2 regions of the Pseudomonas sp. ZT5P21 genome follow, and region 1 is predicted to be linked to the other one. Evidence: riboswitches for the same ligand, from Rfam matches in the RefSeq annotation. Region 1 holds a riboswitch; the other holds the start of a gene.
What was found. Region 1 has a riboswitch for cobalamin ahead of cobO (cob(I)yrinic acid a,c-diamide adenosyltransferase). Riboswitches for the same ligand answer to the same signal wherever they lie in the genome.
Positions count from the first base shown of each region.

Region 1 (8,493 bases):
GCCCAGGGCTTCGGCGGTGCGGACGCGCTCTTCTTCCACCAACAACCGGATCTTGCCGCGCAGGGCGCGATCGCTGACGCGGATGAAGCGCCAGGGCTGCATCAAGCCGACGCTCGGCGCCTGGTGCGCGGCTTCGAGCAGGCGCCGGAGCAACTCAGGCTCGACGGTGCCGCCGCTGAAGTGGCGCATGTCGCGGCGTTCGGCGATGGCACGGTAGACCGCTGCGCGTTCGGCCTGGCTGAATGCGTTGTCAGTCATGGCCTCTTCGCGAGCAAGCTCGCTCCCACAGGAATTTGAGTTTCTGCAGGTAATACACGGTCAACTGTAGGAGCTGGCTTGCCAGCGATGGCGGCCTCAAGGTCAGGTAGAAATAGTGCGGCGATCGCTTTCGGATTCGACGGAAAATAGAAATGCACATAAGAAGCCGTCATCCGCCCCTCACGATATACCGCTTCCGCCCCACGCCCGCCATTAGGGCTGAGGCCACGGGCAATCGGCTCAAGTTCGGTACTGGTCAACGAATGATGATAGGTATGCCCACGGAGCGAGCCTTCCGGCAACTCGACCGCCTGCAGCGCCAGCGCTGCCAGCCGTTTTTGCATCACCGCATCACCGGCCAGCAAACCGACCAGCTCTGCGCGAGTGCCTTCGACATCGGTCAGCGAGTCGAGCAGATACAGCATGCCGCCACACTCGGCCAATAATGGTTTGCCCGCCGCGTGATGAGCACGAATGGCGTTGAGCATCGGGGTGTTCTGTGCCAGCGCCACATGGTGCAATTCCGGGTAACCGCCCGGCAAATAGAGGCTATCAGCCTCCGGCAACTGCGCGTCGCGAGTCGGTGAGAAAAACAGCAATTCGGCGCCCATGGCTCGCAGCAAATCCAGACTCGCGCCGTAGGTGAATGCGAAGGCATCATCACGGGCAACAGCGATTCGCACACCGGCCAGCAACGGCTCGGCAGCGATCACGTCAGGCGCGGCGAATTCCACTGCGGGAGGCAGCGCGACTTCGCAACTGCTGGCCAGGGCATCCGCCGCCGCATCAAGACGCAGATCGAGATCATTCAATTCACTGGCTTGAACCAGACCGAGATGCCGGCTCGGCAATTCAATCCCGGTTTCCCGGGACAACGCGCCATACCAGCGCAAGCCTTCAGTGAGGCTGCCTTCGAGCAACTGCGCATGACGCAAGGTGCCGACGCGGTTGGCCAGCACGCCGGCAAACGGCAAGTCCGGCTGATACTTCGCCAGCCCCAACGCGAGTGCGCCAAAGGTCTGCGCCATCGCGGTGCCGTCGATCACCCCGAGCACCGGCACACCGAAGTGCCGCGCCAGATCGGCGCTCGACGGCGTGCCGTCGAACAGCCCCATGACGCCTTCGATCAGGATCAGGTCGGCTTCACCGGCGGCGTCCCACAACAGTCGACGACTTTCTTGTTCACCAACCATCCACATGTCCAGTTGATACACCGGCGCACCGCTGGCGCGCTCGAGAATCATCGGGTCGAGAAAGTCCGGTCCGCATTTGAATACGCGAACCTTGCGCCCCTGATTGCGATGCAAACGGGCCAGCGCGGCGGTGACGGTGGTCTTGCCCTGACCGGAGGCCGGCGCGGCAATCAAGACCGCCGGGCAATGACGTGGTTGATTCACAGCTCGACGCCTTTTTGCGCTTTGATCCCGGCCTGGAAGGCGTGCTTGATGACGCCCATTTCAGTGACGGTATCGGCCAGTTCGATCATCTCCGGCTTCGCACCACGACCGGTGACCACCACGTGTTGCATCGGCGGACGCGCCTGCAAGTCGCTGAGCACCCGATCGAGGTCGAGGTAACCGTGCTTGAGGGCGATGTTCAACTCATCCAGCACCACCAGGCCGATCGACGGGTCTCGCAGCAGTTCACGGGACACTTCCCAAGCGGCTTCGGCGGCGGCGATGTCCCGTTGGCGGTCCTGGGTTTCCCAGGTAAAACCCTCGCCCATCACATGAAAACGCACCTGCTCCGGAAAGCGCCGGAAGAACCGTTCTTCACCGGTGCTGTTGCGGCCCTTGATGAACTGAACCACGCCGCACTGCATGCCATGGCCCATGGAGCGGGCGAGCATGCCGAACGCCGAACTGCTTTTGCCTTTGCCGTTGCCGGTCAGCACCAGCAGCAGGCCGCATTCATTCGGCGAGTTGGCGATGCGTTCGTCGATCACGGCTTTTTTGCGCAGCATGCGCGCCAGATGGCGTTCGTCACGATCGGGGGTATCAGTCATGGGGAGCTCTCCGTTGAGGCTGGATAACGGCGGGCAGGCGCAAGAATAGACGGCAAGAAGCCTGGCATCGCCCACCGTGATGCCGCTGGATGGATCAGGCCGGTCTCCGGGCTCATGAGCGGCGTTTCGCCTGACTGCGCGCCTTCCCATGTCGATATCGGCACAGTGGCTCTGATGCGCAGTGTTCACTCATTTACCGTTGCGGGGGCAGCGCCGGGATCGTGGTTGTTCATCAGTTGAACGAACGCCTCACCGGCTTCCCTGTTTCACTCTGTCGACCAAGGCCACAGAGCACCTGAAACAAGCCGCGAAGGTTAGAGGGTTGGGGGTGGAGCGTCAATTAAAGCCGGGAAGCCGTCGGCTGAAAAACTGCCGCTGATCAAATAACTGACGCCAATCTTGTGCCACACTTCGAGCGGTGATATCAAAGAGCCACAACCCCATATCACAATAACAAGGGTAAGCCACATGCAAGGTATGATCATCAGCAATCCGAAGCTGGAATTCCTGCGTCCGGTGCTCGAACGCTGGTTTGACTGTATCGACCGTTACAACGCCGTTCGCGGCGATAACGACACGCCTTATTGGTACGACGAAAAAGCCAACCTCGGCTTGCTCTCGGCCGCCGCCTGGATGGCAGAGATGGTCACGCTGCAACAGACGCCGACCCGCAAACAAAACGAAGAAGGCGAACGCAACGCCCGCGCCGACCTGTTCATCGCCGCCAGCGAAGAGCGCGCTTACCTTCAGGCCACGCAGCGCTGGCCCCGAGTCAACAGCCTGAACCTGACACAGGCGCTGGCTGATATCACCAGCGACGCCCGGCGAACCAGCTACGCCAGCGACCTGAAACTCGGTTGCCTGTTCGTTGCACCGCAAAAAGCCCAGCACGGCGCTAGCCCGGAAGAACTCCAGGACATGGTCGATGACCTGCAAAAGGAACATACCTGCGCCGTCGCCTGGTATTTCCCCTACGCCTACCGCAAGTTGCGCAACGAAGCCGGCCACTACCACCCCGGTATCGCCGTGCTGTTCAAGTAAGCTCGCGGCTGACCGGTTGAACCATCGCGGGTTTGCGCTTCTCTATTGATCAGGTCACTGCATTTATAGGGAAGATCAGCATGCGCAAGCCCCAGCTCGTTCTCGTCATCGCCCTCGCCGGAGGGCTCGCCGCCTGCGGTGAAAGCGCCAGCCTGCAAGTCTCCGACGGCACCGGCCCGTCGCCCAAACTTCCAGAACCGAACAAAACCCTGATCCCAACGGTGAACATTGCCCCGGCGATCGGCTGGCCGGCCGGTGTGCAACCCACAGCGGCGGCGGGAACTCAAGTGACGGCATACGCTGAAGGCCTCGATCACCCGCGCTGGCTGTATGTGCTGCCGAACGGTGACGTGCTCGTCGCTGAAACCAATGCGCCGCCTAAACCCGACGATGGCAAAGGCGTTAAAGGCTGGGTCATGAAGAAGGTCATGGGCCGCGCTGGTGCCGGCGTACCGAGCCCTAACCGCATTACGCTGTTGCGGGACAAGGACCGCGACGGCATCGCCGAAACCCGCACGGTGTTTCTGGAAAACCTCAACTCGCCCTTCGGTATGACCCTGGTCGGCAATGACTTGTATGTCGCTGACACGGACCGCTTGCTGCGTTTCCGCTATGAGGATGGCGACACGGCAATCAAGTCGCAGCCGATCAAAGTGGTTGATCTGCCGGGCGGCACGCTGAATCACCACTGGACGAAAAATGTCATCGCCAGCAAGGACGGCAGCAAGCTTTACGTTACGGTAGGCTCCAACAGCAACATCGGCGAAAACGGCATGGATCAGGAAGAAGGTCGCGCGGCGATCTGGGAAGTGGATCGTGCCACCGGCAATCACCGGATCTTCGCCTCGGGGATTCGCAATCCAAATGGTTTGGCCTGGGAGCCGCACAGCGGTGCTCTATGGACGGCTGTCAACGAGCGGGATGAAATCGGCAGCGACCTGGTGCCGGACTACATCACTTCCGTAAAAGAGGGCGGATTCTACGGCTGGCCTTACAGCTATTACGGCCAGCACGTCGACATCCGCGTTGAGCCGCAAAAACCGGACCTGGTAGCCAAGGCTATCGCGCCAGACTACGCGGTCGGCCCGCACACCGCTTCACTGGGCCTGACGTTTGCTGAAGGCAACACGCTGCCGGCGCAATTCAAGGAAGGCGCCTTCATCGGCCAGCACGGCTCGTGGAACCGCAAGCCGCACAGTGGTTACAAAGTGATTTTCGTGCCCTTCAGTGCCGGCAAGCCGACCGGGCAACCGGTTGATGTGCTCACGGGTTTCCTCAATGCAGAGGAGAAAGCCATGGGCCGGCCAGTAGGTGTGGTGATTGATCAGCAAGGCGACTTGCTGGTGGCGGATGATGTGGGGAACAAGGTGTGGCGGGTGTCGGCGGTCAAGTAATCTCCAACGGCCAACTTATAGCTGCGAATCAAGGATTGCGCGCAAGATGCTCAGGCTGCAATACACGCTTGGCGCTCAGGTAGGCTTTTTGCCAGTAAGCCTTGGACAAGCTGTCGAGCTTCACGGTGCCACCGGTGGCGGGCGCATGGACGAAGCGACCTTCGCCGACATAGATCCCGGCGTGACTGACCTGAGAGCCGCCATTGGTCGCGAAGAAAAGCAGGTCACCGGTTTGCAGGCCTTCCTTACCGACATTGGCCGCTTGCATGCTGATCATCTCGCGGGTGGTGCGTGGCAGAGATATGCCCGTGACGTCACGGTAGACATAACCGATCAGGCCGCTGCAATCGAACCCGGAATCCGGCGTGTTGCCACCCCAACGATAAGGCGTACCCACCAGGCCCAACGCACGAAACAGCACGTCTTCGGCCTCGGGCGAAAACGGTTGGGCGGAACTGAAAACGATCGGCGCGCGAACTACCGGCGCAGGCGGTGGTGTGCGGCTGGCGCAGGCGCTGAGCAGCGCTGCGAAGAACATCAGTGCGAGGCGGGCCGACATTGTCATCTGCAGAACATCCTGATCTGGCTGCGGCTTTTTTCTGCCGACGGAGCAGAAAAGAAAACCGCCTGCGCAGGACGCAGGCGGTTTGCCATCAATAATAGATCAGGATTCTAGCGGCTATGCGCCAAACTTCAAGTAAGACTTTAAGTTCGCCTTACAAGTTGTCCGCCTACTCTGTTTCAGAAAGGCTATGTCGCCACTAGATGCGGCGACAGCAAGGACAATTACTTGCGTGCCGTGACCACGGTTGGGGCCATCGCGAGTGCGCGCTTGGCTTCGATGAAGGTTTTGCTCCAATAGCTGTCGCCGAGGCTATCAACCCGGACGCCACCGCTTTTGCGGCTGCTGGAGTGGATGAACTGGTTGTCGCCGAGGTAGATCCCGGCGTGACTGACACGACCGCGACGGCCATTGGTGGCGAAGAACAGCAGATCGCCCGGCTTGAGCGCGCTTCGAGCAACCAACGGCGCGTCCACGTTGATCATTTCGCGAGTGGACCGCGGCAGGTTCATGCCGGCCTCTTCACGGAACAGATAACCGATGAAGCCGCTGCAATCAAAGCCAGCCTCGGAGGTGCCGCCGAAACGGTAACGGGTACCGATCAGGGACATGCCACGTTCGAGGATGCTGTCGGCCAATACCGGAAGCTGGTACGACTTGCCGTCGGCGAAGTTGGCCAGTTCTTTGTCGGAGGCTACGCCGTCCTGGTAAAGAGAGTCCTGGAAAAGAACGGAAGACGATTGCGTAGTATCTGAATTTTTAACCTGTTGTTGAGGCGCTTGCTCGGACACGGGAGAGTGGGCAGCGCAACCGAACAACAGGGTAACGAGTGCGAGAGGCACGAGGGGTGCAAAGCGATTTAGCATGGGCACGACCGTGGCTGATAGTTGTAAAGAAGCCGAGACTATGCCCGCTATCATCCTCATTTGCAAATTCAATCGAACTTTATGTGACTTTCCGGTTTCGCGTTTCCATCTAAGCGCTTAAGCCCAATTTAGACACTTGCGCGATTTACGCCCTGTAGGAAAGCGAACTTTTTGGCGCCTGAAATATGCCAAAACCGTGCAAGAACCAGGCTTTACCAGCCCAGTGTCTCTTTAAGAAACGGAATGGTCAGCTTGCGCTGAGCTTGAAGAGAAGCCTGATCGAGACGTTCGAGAAGCTCGAACAACGCACTCATGCTACGAGTGCCTCGGGTCAAGATAAAATGTCCGACTTCATCGGTCAGGTGCAGTCCACGACGGGACGCACGCAGTTGCAGCGCACGCAGTTTGTCTTCGTCGGACAGCGGTCGCATCTGGAAGATCAGCGCCAGCGTGAGACGGGATTTCAGGTCCGCCAGCTTCACCGGCAATTCACGCGGCGACGTCGATGCTGCAATCAGCAGGCGCCGACCGCTGTCACGCAGTCGATTGAACAGATGGAACAACGCCTCTTCCCAGTCCGCCTTGCCGGCAACCGCTTGCAGGTCATCCAGGCAGACCAGTTCGTACTGTTCGAGGTTGTCGAGAATTTCGATACCGCGATCCATCAGCTCGGCCAGCGGCAGATACACCGCCGTCTCACCCATCTGTTCGAAGCGCAGGCAGGCCGCCTGCAACAAATGTGTGCGCCCTACCCCGTGCTTGCCCCAGAGGTAAATCAGGCTTTCGGTCCAGCCGGCGTCGGCTTCGCACAGCCGCTCGACATAGCCGAGTGCAGCGGCATTGGCGCCTGGGTAGTAATTGATAAAGGTAGCGTCATCACGCAGACGCACACCTAGGGGCAGCTGAATCGGTTTCATGCTGACTGAACAGTTCCAAAGGAACCGTTAGTGGCCTCTGTGTAAAGTTTGCGAAGTTTATACCCGTGACGCTGACCGCACAATGCGACAGACCATAAGCAAAATCAAAGGTTTGCGTTATCACACCGGTTTTATGAGTGATTTTTTGGCGGCGCATGTGACAGTCATGCATGAGATACCGGTCGGCCTGATACTGAACCAGGCCGCCCGCAATGCGTCATTGGCGAACCTTAAAGCTCAGGCTCGTCGACGCCGCCGTACACGTCAGAATCTTTATACAAGTCATGCATATGGCGTACGAGCACCATGATCACCGCGGCTACCGGCAGCGCCAGCAATATGCCGGTAAAACCGAACAGTTCACCGCCCGCCAGAATCGCAAATATCACCGCCACCGGGTGCAGACCGATCCGGTCTCCCACCAGCCAAGGCGTCAGCACCATACCCTCCAGGGCCTGGCCAACCATGAACACCGCAACGATGCCGACCATGGGGTACAAGTCACCACCAAACTGGAACAGACCGGCAATCAACGCCGCGCCAATCCCGATCACGAACCCCATGTACGGCACAATCGCCGCCAGGCCCGCGATCATCCCGATCAGCAACCCCAGCTCCAGCCCTACCAGCATCAGGCCCGCCGAATAGATCACACCCAGCGCCACCATCACCAGCAATTGCCCGCGCACGAACGCACCCAGCACTTCATGGCATTCGTCTGCCAGAGTCACGATGCGCTCTTCACTGTCGCGGGGCAGCAGGCTACGGATCTTGGCCATCATCAGATCCCAGTCACGCAGCAAGTAAAAACTCACTACCGGGATCAACACCAGATTGGCGATCAATCCGATCAATGCAAGGCCGGAAGCGGTCGCCTGGCTCAGCACCACACCGACGATGTCGGTGGTCTGACCCATGTGTTCGCTGAGCGCAGCCTTGAGTTTGTCGAATTTCCAGAACCCCTCCGACAGCCCGAATTTCGATTGCGCCCACGGCAATGCAGTATTTTGCAACCAGTCGAGCATCTGCGGCACCAGCTCGTACAAGCGGAACAACTGCTTGGCGAGCATCGGCACCAACACCAGCAGCAACGTAGTGAGGATCAAAGTGAACAGCGCAAACACCGCCACCACGCCCCAGGTCCGGGACAGGCCTGCCTTTTCCAGCCGATCAACCAGCGGGTCGAACAGATACGCCAGCAATAGCGCCACCAGAAACGGTGTCAGAATCGAATGCAACAGCCAGATAAACGCACAGAGCAGAACCACTCCACCCAACCAGAACCAACGCCGCGTATCGGCCATGTACCACTCCATATGCAGCTATATAAAGAAAGAAAACCTTACCAACGGAAACGCAATTGCGGCACCGGTGCAGGCGTTGACGCTACAGCAGGCGCCGAACCCTCGGCCACCGGTTGAACAGGCACCGTTGGTGCCGGCGCCTCCCC
Region 1 is NZ_CM142705.1:4,124,287-4,132,779, forward strand. It holds gene bluB (5,6-dimethylbenzimidazole synthase) at 1-258, opposite strand, end outside; gene ACYZT9_RS19100 (cobyrinate a,c-diamide synthase) at 255-1,655, opposite strand; gene cobO (cob(I)yrinic acid a,c-diamide adenosyltransferase) at 1,652-2,263, opposite strand; cobalamin riboswitch at 2,344-2,577, opposite strand; gene ACYZT9_RS19110 (hypothetical protein) at 2,732-3,304, shown strand; gene ACYZT9_RS19115 (PQQ-dependent sugar dehydrogenase) at 3,385-4,698, shown strand; gene ACYZT9_RS19120 (C40 family peptidase) at 4,727-5,263, opposite strand; gene ACYZT9_RS19125 (C40 family peptidase) at 5,485-6,126, opposite strand; gene hda (DnaA regulatory inactivator Hda) at 6,339-7,043, opposite strand; gene ACYZT9_RS19135 (AI-2E family transporter) at 7,274-8,347, opposite strand; gene ACYZT9_RS19140 (DUF2066 domain-containing protein) at 8,386-8,493, opposite strand, start outside.

Region 2 (8,493 bases), 1.3 Mb from region 1:
ATGAAACAGCACATCCTGGCGTTGACGAGGACGACCATTGAGCAAGGTGCCGGGCCAGTTGACCAAGCCGCTGCGCGCGGCGTGGCGTTTGCCCAGTTTGCCGTTGTCCAGCCGTCCGGCGCGGGGTCTGGCATTCGCCCCCGCATCAGATCGAGGGCGAATGCCTAGGGCTTTTTTGGCCAGCTCGGCACTTCACGCCGGGCACCGACCGGCAGCGCCTGGGCGGGCATTTCGCCCCACTGGCCCTGGCCTTCGCTCGGGCTGGAATGTTGGGGTGCGGGTTGCCGGGACTGCTGCGGCGCCGGCGGAGACTGTTCGCGACGACGGTGGCGCAAGGCGAATTCAGCGACCGCGTCGATGTCGTCCTCGGCAATGGCGCTCGCACCCCGCCACGCCGCATGGGCACGGGCTGCGCGCAACCAGACCAGATCGGCGCGCAGGCCATCGACGCCCGCGGCAAAACAGCGCTCGGTAATCTGCGCCAGCGCTTCATCGTCGAGGGGAATGCTCGCCAGTGCGCTGCGCGCTTTCTCACAACGTTCGCGCAAGGATTGCTGCTGGCGCTCCCACTCGGCGCAGAACCTTTGCGGATCACTGTCGAAATCCAGACGCCGACGGATGATCTGACCACGTTGCGTCGGTGCGGTATGGCCACTGAGCGCGACGTTCAATCCAAAGCGGTCGAGCAGTTGTGGCCGCAGTTCACCCTCTTCCGGGTTCATCGTGCCGATCAGCACGAATTTCGCCGAATGCCGATGGGAAATGCCGTCTCGCTCGATCAGGTTGGTGCCGCTGGCGGCCACGTCGAGTAGCAGGTCCACGAGGTGATCGGGCAGCAGATTGACTTCATCGACGTACAGCACGCCGCCGTCAGCCTTGGCCAACACGCCGGGAGAAAATTGCGCGCGACCTTCGCTCAGGGCCGCGTCGAGGTCGAGTGTGCCAACCAGACGTTCTTCCGTGGCACCGAGCGGCAAGGTGACGAATTGACCGCTGGCGAGCAAATCCGCGAGGCCGCGGGCCAAAGTGGATTTGGCCATGCCGCGCGGGCCCTCGATCAGCACGCCGCCGATTTTCGGGTCGATGGCGGTGAGGTACAAGGCCAGCTTCAAGTCATCGGCGCCGACCACGGCGGAGAGCGGGAAATGCGGGGTGTCGGTCATCTTAAATACTCGGTCATGGTCGGTGGTATCACAGGCACCTCAATCCCTGTGGGAGCGGGCTTGCTCGCGAATGCGGTGGGTCAGCCGACATCAATATTGAATGATCCACCGCTTTCGCGAGCAAGCCCGCTCCCACAGGTGAAGGCTGTCAGCCGTCTTCTTCTATGTCCAATAACAAATTCTCCAGGGCCTCGCGGTACTCGCCCGGTTCCTTCCACATCCCGCGCTGCTGCGCTTCCAGCATGCGTTCGGTCATGTCGCGCAAGGCATGCGGATTATGTTCGCGAACAAACTCGCGGGTCGCCGGATCCAGAAGGTAGGCATCCGCCAGCAACGCGTACTGGTGGTCGTCGATCAGTTGCGTCGTCGCGTCGAAGGCGAACAGGTTATCGACCGTGGCCGCCAGTTCAAACGCACCTTTGTAGCCGTGGCGCTTCACGCCGTCGATCCACTTTGGATTCGCCGCCCGGGAGCGGATCACCCGGTTCAGCTCTTCCTTCAAGGTACGGATTCTCGGCAAGTCCGGTTGGCTGTGATCGCCATGGTAACTGGCCGCTGCTGCGCCGCTCAGACTTTCCACGGCGGCGAGCATGCCTCCCTGGAACTGGTAGTAGTCGTTGGAATCGAGCAAGTCATGCTCACGGTTGTCCTGGTTTTGCAGCACGGCCTGAACCTGGCTCAGGCGTTGGGCGAACTGTTCGCGGGCGGCGGTGCCTTCGTCCGTACCGCCGTAAGCGTAGCCGCCCCAGTTCAGGTAAACCTTGGCCAGGTCCTCGCGACTTTGCCACAGACGACCATCGATAGCGCCCTGCACACCCGCGCCGTACGCGCCGGGTTTGGCGCCGAAGATGCGCCAACCCGCCTGACGTTTTGCCACCTCTTCATCGAGGCCCGATTGCAGTAACGCTTCACGCTCGGCGCGGACCTTGGCCGCCAAAGGGTTGAGATCGTCGGGCTCATCCAGCGCGGCGACCGCTTGCACGGCGGCGTCGAACAGACGGATCAGATTGGCAAACGCATCACGGAAGAAACCGGACACGCGCAAGGTCACGTCGACCCGCGGGCGGTCGAGCAAACTCAGCGGCAGAATTTCAAAATCATCGACGCGCTGACTGCCCGTCGCCCAGACCGGGCGCACGCCCATCAGTGCCATGGCTTGCGCGATGTCATCGCCACCGGTGCGCATGGTCGCGGTACCCCAGACCGACAGGCCGAGCTGACGCAGATGATCGCCGTGGTCCTGCAAGTGCCGCTCAAGGATCAGGTTCGCCGACTGGAAACCGATGCGCCAGGCGGTGGTGGTTGGCAGGTTGCGCACGTCCACCGAGTAGAAATTGCGCCCGGTCGGCAGCACGTCCAGACGACCGCGACTTGGCGCGCCGCTAGGGCCGGCCGGCACGAAACGACCGCTGAGGGCGTCGAGCAGACCGCGCATTTCGGCGGGACCGCAGGCGTCGAGCCGAGGAGCGACCACTTCGCGCAGGCTCTCAATGATGGCGCTGACGTCGGACCAACACGACTCCTGTGGGAGCGAGCTTGCTCGCGATAGCGGTGGGTCAGGCAAATCAATGTCGACTGACACTCCGCCTTCGCGAGCAAGCTCGCTCCCACAGGGTCCGGGGATGGCATGAGGCTGGTTTAGTGCCTGCTCGATCAGTTGAGCGGCGAACAATTCCAGGCGTTCGCGGGTATCGCCGGCCGTGCGCCAGACTTCATCGTTGAGGGTTTGCAGTTCCAATGGACGCGGCCCTGTCCACAAATCGGCCAACGCACAATCCAGCGGATCGAAACCCAATTCAAACGCCTTCGCCAACGCCCGCAACAAACTCGATTGCGCCCCTCGCCCGTCGCCACGGGGTATCCGCAACAGCGCCAACAAGGTATCGATACGCAAACGCCCAGTCGGCGACTCGCCGAACACATGCAGGCCATCACGGATTTGCGACTCTTTCAAATCGCACAGATAAGTGTCCAGACGCGGCAGCCAGATCGCCGCATCGGCATCGCTGTCGAGCTTGTCGTCCAGTTGCAGTTCGCGGTCGATGTGCGTGTCGCGTACCAGTTGCAGGATGTCGCGCTGCAATTCCCGGGCGCGACGCGGATCAAGAAATTGCGCTTCGTAATATTCGTCGGCCAACAGCTCGAGATTACGCAGCGGGCCGTAGGTTTCGGCGCGAGTGAGCGGCGGCATCAGGTGATCGATGATCACCGCTTGCGTGCGACGCTTGGCCTGAGCGCCCTCGCCCGGGTCGTTGACAATAAACGGATAGATATTGGGCAGCGGCCCGAGCAGCGCGTCCGGCCAGCAGTTTTCCGATAGCCCGACGCCCTTGCCCGGCAGCCATTCGAGGTTGCCGTGTTTGCCGACGTGGATAACGCCGTGAGCGCCGTAGGTGTTGCGCAACCAGAAGTAGAACGCCAGATAGCCGTGGGGAGGCACCAGGTCCGGATCGTGATAGACCGCGCTCGGGTCAACCTGATAACCGCGCGCCGGTTGAATACCGACAAAGGTCAGGCCGAAACGCACCCCGGCGATCATCATCCGCCCGCCACGGCACATCGGGTCACTTTCCGGCGTGCCCCAGCGTTCCAGCACGGCTTGGCGGTTGGCCTCGGGCAAGGCGTTGAACATCAAGGTGTAGTCGTCCAGCGCCAGGCTTTGATGACACGGACGCTGGTCGAGCGTATCGAGGTCGTTGCTGACACTGCCGAGCAATTGCTGGATCAATGCGGTGCCGCTGCCCGGCAGTTCGGCGGGCAGCGGATAACCTTCTGCGTGCAACGCACGGAGGATATTCAACGCAGCGGCGGGTGTGTCGAGGCCGACGCCATTGCCGATGCGCCCGTCGCGGGTCGGGTAGTTGGCGAGGATCAGGGCGATGCGTTTTTCGCTGTTCGGCAACCGCGCCAGATCGATCCAGCGCCGCGCCAGTTCGGCGACAAAATCCATGCGTTCAGGTGCAGGCCGGTAGCAAACGACGTCGGACTGACTGCGTTCGCTGCGCCACGCCAGGTCCTTGAAGCTGATCGGGCGGCTGATGATCCGCCCGTCCAGTTCGGGCAACGCAATGTGCATCGCCAGATCCCGCGGACCGAGGCCCTGCTCGCTGGCACGCCAGCCGGGTTCGTTGTCCTGGGCGCAGATGGCCTGGATCACCGGGATGTTGCGGCGAAACGGTCGCAAATGTGGCGCTTCGGGGCTGGACTGGGCGAAACCGGTGGTGTTGAGAATCAACCCAGCTTCGACTTCGTCCAGCAGGTCCTCGACCACCGTCAGGCAGCCGGGCTCCTTCAAACTGGCCACGGCAATCGGCAAGGGGTTCAACCCCGCCGCTTGCAAACGCTGGCAGAAAACATCGATGAACGCGGTGTTTGCCGCCTGCAAATGCGAGCGGTAAAACAGCACCGCCGCCACGGGTTGACCAGCCTGCCAGTCGGCTTGCCAATCACTCAATGCGGCGGGGCTTTTTTGCGGGTGGTAGATCGCGGTACGCGGCAGTGTTTGCGGTTCGGCCCACGCATAGTCGCGCTCCAGCCAGCGATTGGCCAGGCAGCGAAACAGGTCGAGGGCGTTGGCCATACCGCCCTGGCGCAGGTAATGCCAGAGCCGATCACGGTCTTCTGCCATCACCGTGCTCAGGTCGCTGAGCTCCGGATCCGGGCGATCATCGCCGGGCACCAGAATCAGCTGCACGCCGCGCTGCGAAAGCTCGACCAGTCGCTCAATGCCGTAGCGCCAATAGGCAATGCCGCCATGCAGCGAAATCAGAATCACCTTGGCGTGGCGCAGCACTTCATCGAAATACAGGTCGACCGACGCGTGGTTCTGCACCTGCATCGGGTTGGCCAGGCGCACGCTCGGGTAATCGTCGGGCAATTGCTGCGCCGCTTCGGCGAGCAGCGCCAGGCTGGAATCGCCGCTGCACAGGATCACCAGCTCGGCCGGGGTTTGTCCAAGGTCGGCGATGTTGTCATCCGACACGAAACCGCCGGGCTGGGTCCTGAGCAGGTGCATGGCTAGACGCTGAGCGCGGCGCGCAATTGCGCTTCGAGTTGCGCGGCGTCCAGCGCCTGGCCGATCAATACCAGACGCGTGGTGCGCGCTTCATCGGCGCCCCACTGACGATCGAAATGCTTGTCGAAACGCGTGCCCACGCCTTGGATCAGCAGACGCATCGGTTTGTTCGGAATCGCGGCGAAGCCTTTGACGCGCAGGATGCCGTGCTTGACCACCAGTTGGGTCAGCGCGTCCAGCAGCAGGCTTTCGTCGGCTTGTGGCAGTTCGATGGAGATGGAATCGAAGGCATCATGATCATGATCATCTTCGCCTTCATGGTGGTGATCGTGATGGCTGTGGCGGCTGTCGATGTGTTCTTCGGAACCGGCGCCGAGGCCGATCAACACGTCCAGTGGCAGACGACCGCTGCTGGCTTCGATGACTTTTACCGCTGGCGGCAGTTCTTCGGCGACTTCCCGGCGTACGCGGGCCAGGTCTTCCGGGCTGATCAGGTCGGCTTTGTTGAGGATCACCAGGTCGGCGCTGGCCAGTTGGTCGGCGAACAGTTCATGCAGCGGCGATTCGTGGTCCAGGTTCGGGTCAAGTTTGCGCTGGGCGTCCACTTGATCCGGGAAGGCGGCGAAAGTGCCGGCGGCAACGGCCGGGCTGTCAACCACGGTGATCACCGCATCAACGGTGCAGGCGCTGCGGATTTCAGGCCACTGGAAGGCTTGAACCAGAGGCTTGGGCAAGGCCAGGCCCGAGGTTTCGATGAGGATGTGATCGAGGTCACCGCGACGGGCAACCAGTTCGCGCATCACCGGGAAGAATTCTTCCTGAACCGTGCAGCACAGGCAGCCGTTGGCCAGTTCGTAGACGCGGCCGCTGGCTTCTTCTTCGGTGCAACCGATGGAGCACTGCTTGAGGATTTCGCCATCGATGCCCAACTCGCCGAACTCGTTGACGATCACCGCGATGCGGCGGCCTTGGGCATTGTCGAGCATGTGCCGCAGCAAGGTGGTTTTGCCCGAGCCGAGGAAGCCGGTAACGATGGTAACGGGGAGTTTGGCCAGTGTTTTCATCGGATGCCCTTTGGCAAGGTGGCGGGCATACGGGACGACAATCGCTGCGACGGATGCGCGCGCGGAAGAGTTCGCCACCGGATCACCCCGCCCGGTTGTAGTGAGAAATCTGTGTCGAGGCAGGTCTCCTGGCTGACGGCTTGCCAGGCGCTAACCTGGCATTCGCTGCGCCTTCCCGCGAACCTTTGCACAGGGTTTGCAGTGGCGTGGCAGCGAACATCACCGTTCACAGTTGCGGGGGCAGCCGCGGCATCGACCGCGTTCCCTTCTTAGCTTCGGCAAACGCCGAAGAACCTCGAAAGCGCAAGGCTACGCATCGTATTGGGGCGGGTCAATGTTCGTGAGGCACTCGCGATCCCTTGTGGCGAGGGAGCTTGCTCCCGCTCGGCGGCGAAGCCGTCGTAAAACTTGCTTGCGAGTTATGCCTGAAGCAATGTTGGGGGTCGCTTCGCAACCCAGCGGGAGCAAGCTCCCTCGCCACAGGTACCAGTCTCGGTTTCGAGTTGAGAACTCCTGCCAATTGACGCCCAACCCTCGCCCATGCTCTCCTACTCAGCTTGTTACGGGTGCCCTTCACAGGGTGAAACGGGAAACCGGTGAATCATGTGCTTTACTCAAAGCCATGTCAGTCCGGTGCTGCCCCCGCAACGGTAAGCGAGCGAAGCGTCAGATCCACTGTGTCAGCAGTTCGGCATGGGAAGGTGATGCTTGCAGGTTTCGGTTAATGCCAAAGCCCCTCGCGAGCCCGGAGACCGGCCCGCAACACACAGTGACGATTGCGTTCACTGAATAACAAACCCGCGGTGGGCGGGCGCTGTTTGAACTTCTGCGTGCCCGATTCGCAGGGGCCTTCCATGCGCTCTATATCACCCGCTGACAGACCAGAGGGAAGCGCCATGTCGATCATCAGCAGCACCGGCCACACATCAGCCAGCACCACCACCACGACCTTGACTCAACGCCTGACCGCTGCCGCCTGCGCATCGATCCTTGGCGCGTGCCTCGTGTATTTCGCCGGTTTCTCGCACATCGAAGCCGTGCACAACGCCGCGCACGATACCCGTCACAGCTCCGCTTTCCCGTGCCATTGAGACCTGCCACATGATCAAGCGTATTGCGCAAACCGCAGGGTTCACCGGGTTGCTGGCCGCCCTGCTGCTGACCCTGCTGCAAAGCTTCTGGGTCTCTCCGCTGATTCTGCAGGCCGAGACCTACGAGAAATCCGGGCCGGCTGCTGTTGAAGTTCATGAACACGCCGCCGGCACCGCCGCTCACACCCACGATTCCGAAGCCTGGGAACCGGAAGACGGCTGGCAGCGCGTGCTGTCGACGACCGGCGGTAACCTGGTGGTTGCAGTGGGTTTCGCCCTGATGCTCGCTGGCCTCTACACCTTGCGAGCGCCGACCAAAACCTCGCAGGGTCTGCTTTGGGGCTTGGCCGGTTACGCAACGTTCGTGCTGGCTCCGACCCTCGGCCTGCCGCCTGAACTGCCCGGCACTGCCGCGGCGGATCTGGCACAACGGCAAATCTGGTGGATCGGCACTGCAGCGTCCACCGCTGCCGGCATCGCGCTGATCGTGTTCAGCCGTCACTGGTTGATGAAGATCCTGGGCGTGGCGATTCTCGCCGTTCCTCACGTCATCGGCGCGCCGCAACCGGAAGTGCACTCGATGCTCGCGCCGCAAGCCCTGGAAGCCCAGTTCAAAATCGCTTCGCAGCTGACCAATGTGGCGTTCTGGCTGGCCCTGGGCCTGATCAGCGCCTGGTTGTTCCGACGCAAAAGCGATGGCCAATACCCCGCATGACGGATACTGGCACAGCGCCGACTTTGGTGGTCGGCCTGGGCTGCCAGCGCGGCTGCCCTGTCAGCACGCTGCGGGCGTTACTCGATCAGGCGTTACAGGCGCATCAAATCGGGCTTCACCAGATCAAGGCCTTGGCCAGCATCGACCTGAAGCGCGAAGAACCTGGTCTGATCGAGCTCGCCGCACAACTCGAACTGCCCCTGATGTACTTCAGCAGTGAGCAACTGGCCGGTTATCAACCGCGACTCAGCCACCGCTCGGACATCGCTTTTGAACGCACCGGCTGCTACGGCGTAGCGGAAAGCGCCGCCCTTGCCCTCGCTGAACAATTGGCTCAGTCACCGGCAAAACTGCTGATCTCGCGACAAAAATACGCCCAGGCCACTCTGGCATTGGCCTACGCTGCGTAAAACCCTCGATAATCCGCGCCTTCGATTATGAGCAA
Region 2 is NZ_CM142705.1:2,780,044-2,788,536, reverse strand. It holds gene ACYZT9_RS13040 (vWA domain-containing protein) at 1-45, opposite strand, end outside; gene ACYZT9_RS13035 (ATP-binding protein) at 165-1,163, opposite strand; partial or broken gene ACYZT9_RS13030 (metal ABC transporter ATP-binding protein) at 1,210-1,299, opposite strand; gene cobN (cobaltochelatase subunit CobN) at 1,312-5,178, opposite strand; gene cobW (cobalamin biosynthesis protein CobW) at 5,181-6,242, opposite strand; cobalamin riboswitch at 6,344-6,555, opposite strand; cobalamin riboswitch at 6,790-7,017, shown strand; gene ACYZT9_RS13015 (CbtB domain-containing protein) at 7,139-7,333, shown strand; gene ACYZT9_RS13010 (CbtA family protein) at 7,344-8,048, shown strand; gene ACYZT9_RS13005 (cobalamin biosynthesis protein) at 8,045-8,458, shown strand.
Region 2: another riboswitch for cobalamin. It lies ahead of cobW (cobalamin biosynthesis protein CobW); the one in region 1 lies ahead of cobO (cob(I)yrinic acid a,c-diamide adenosyltransferase).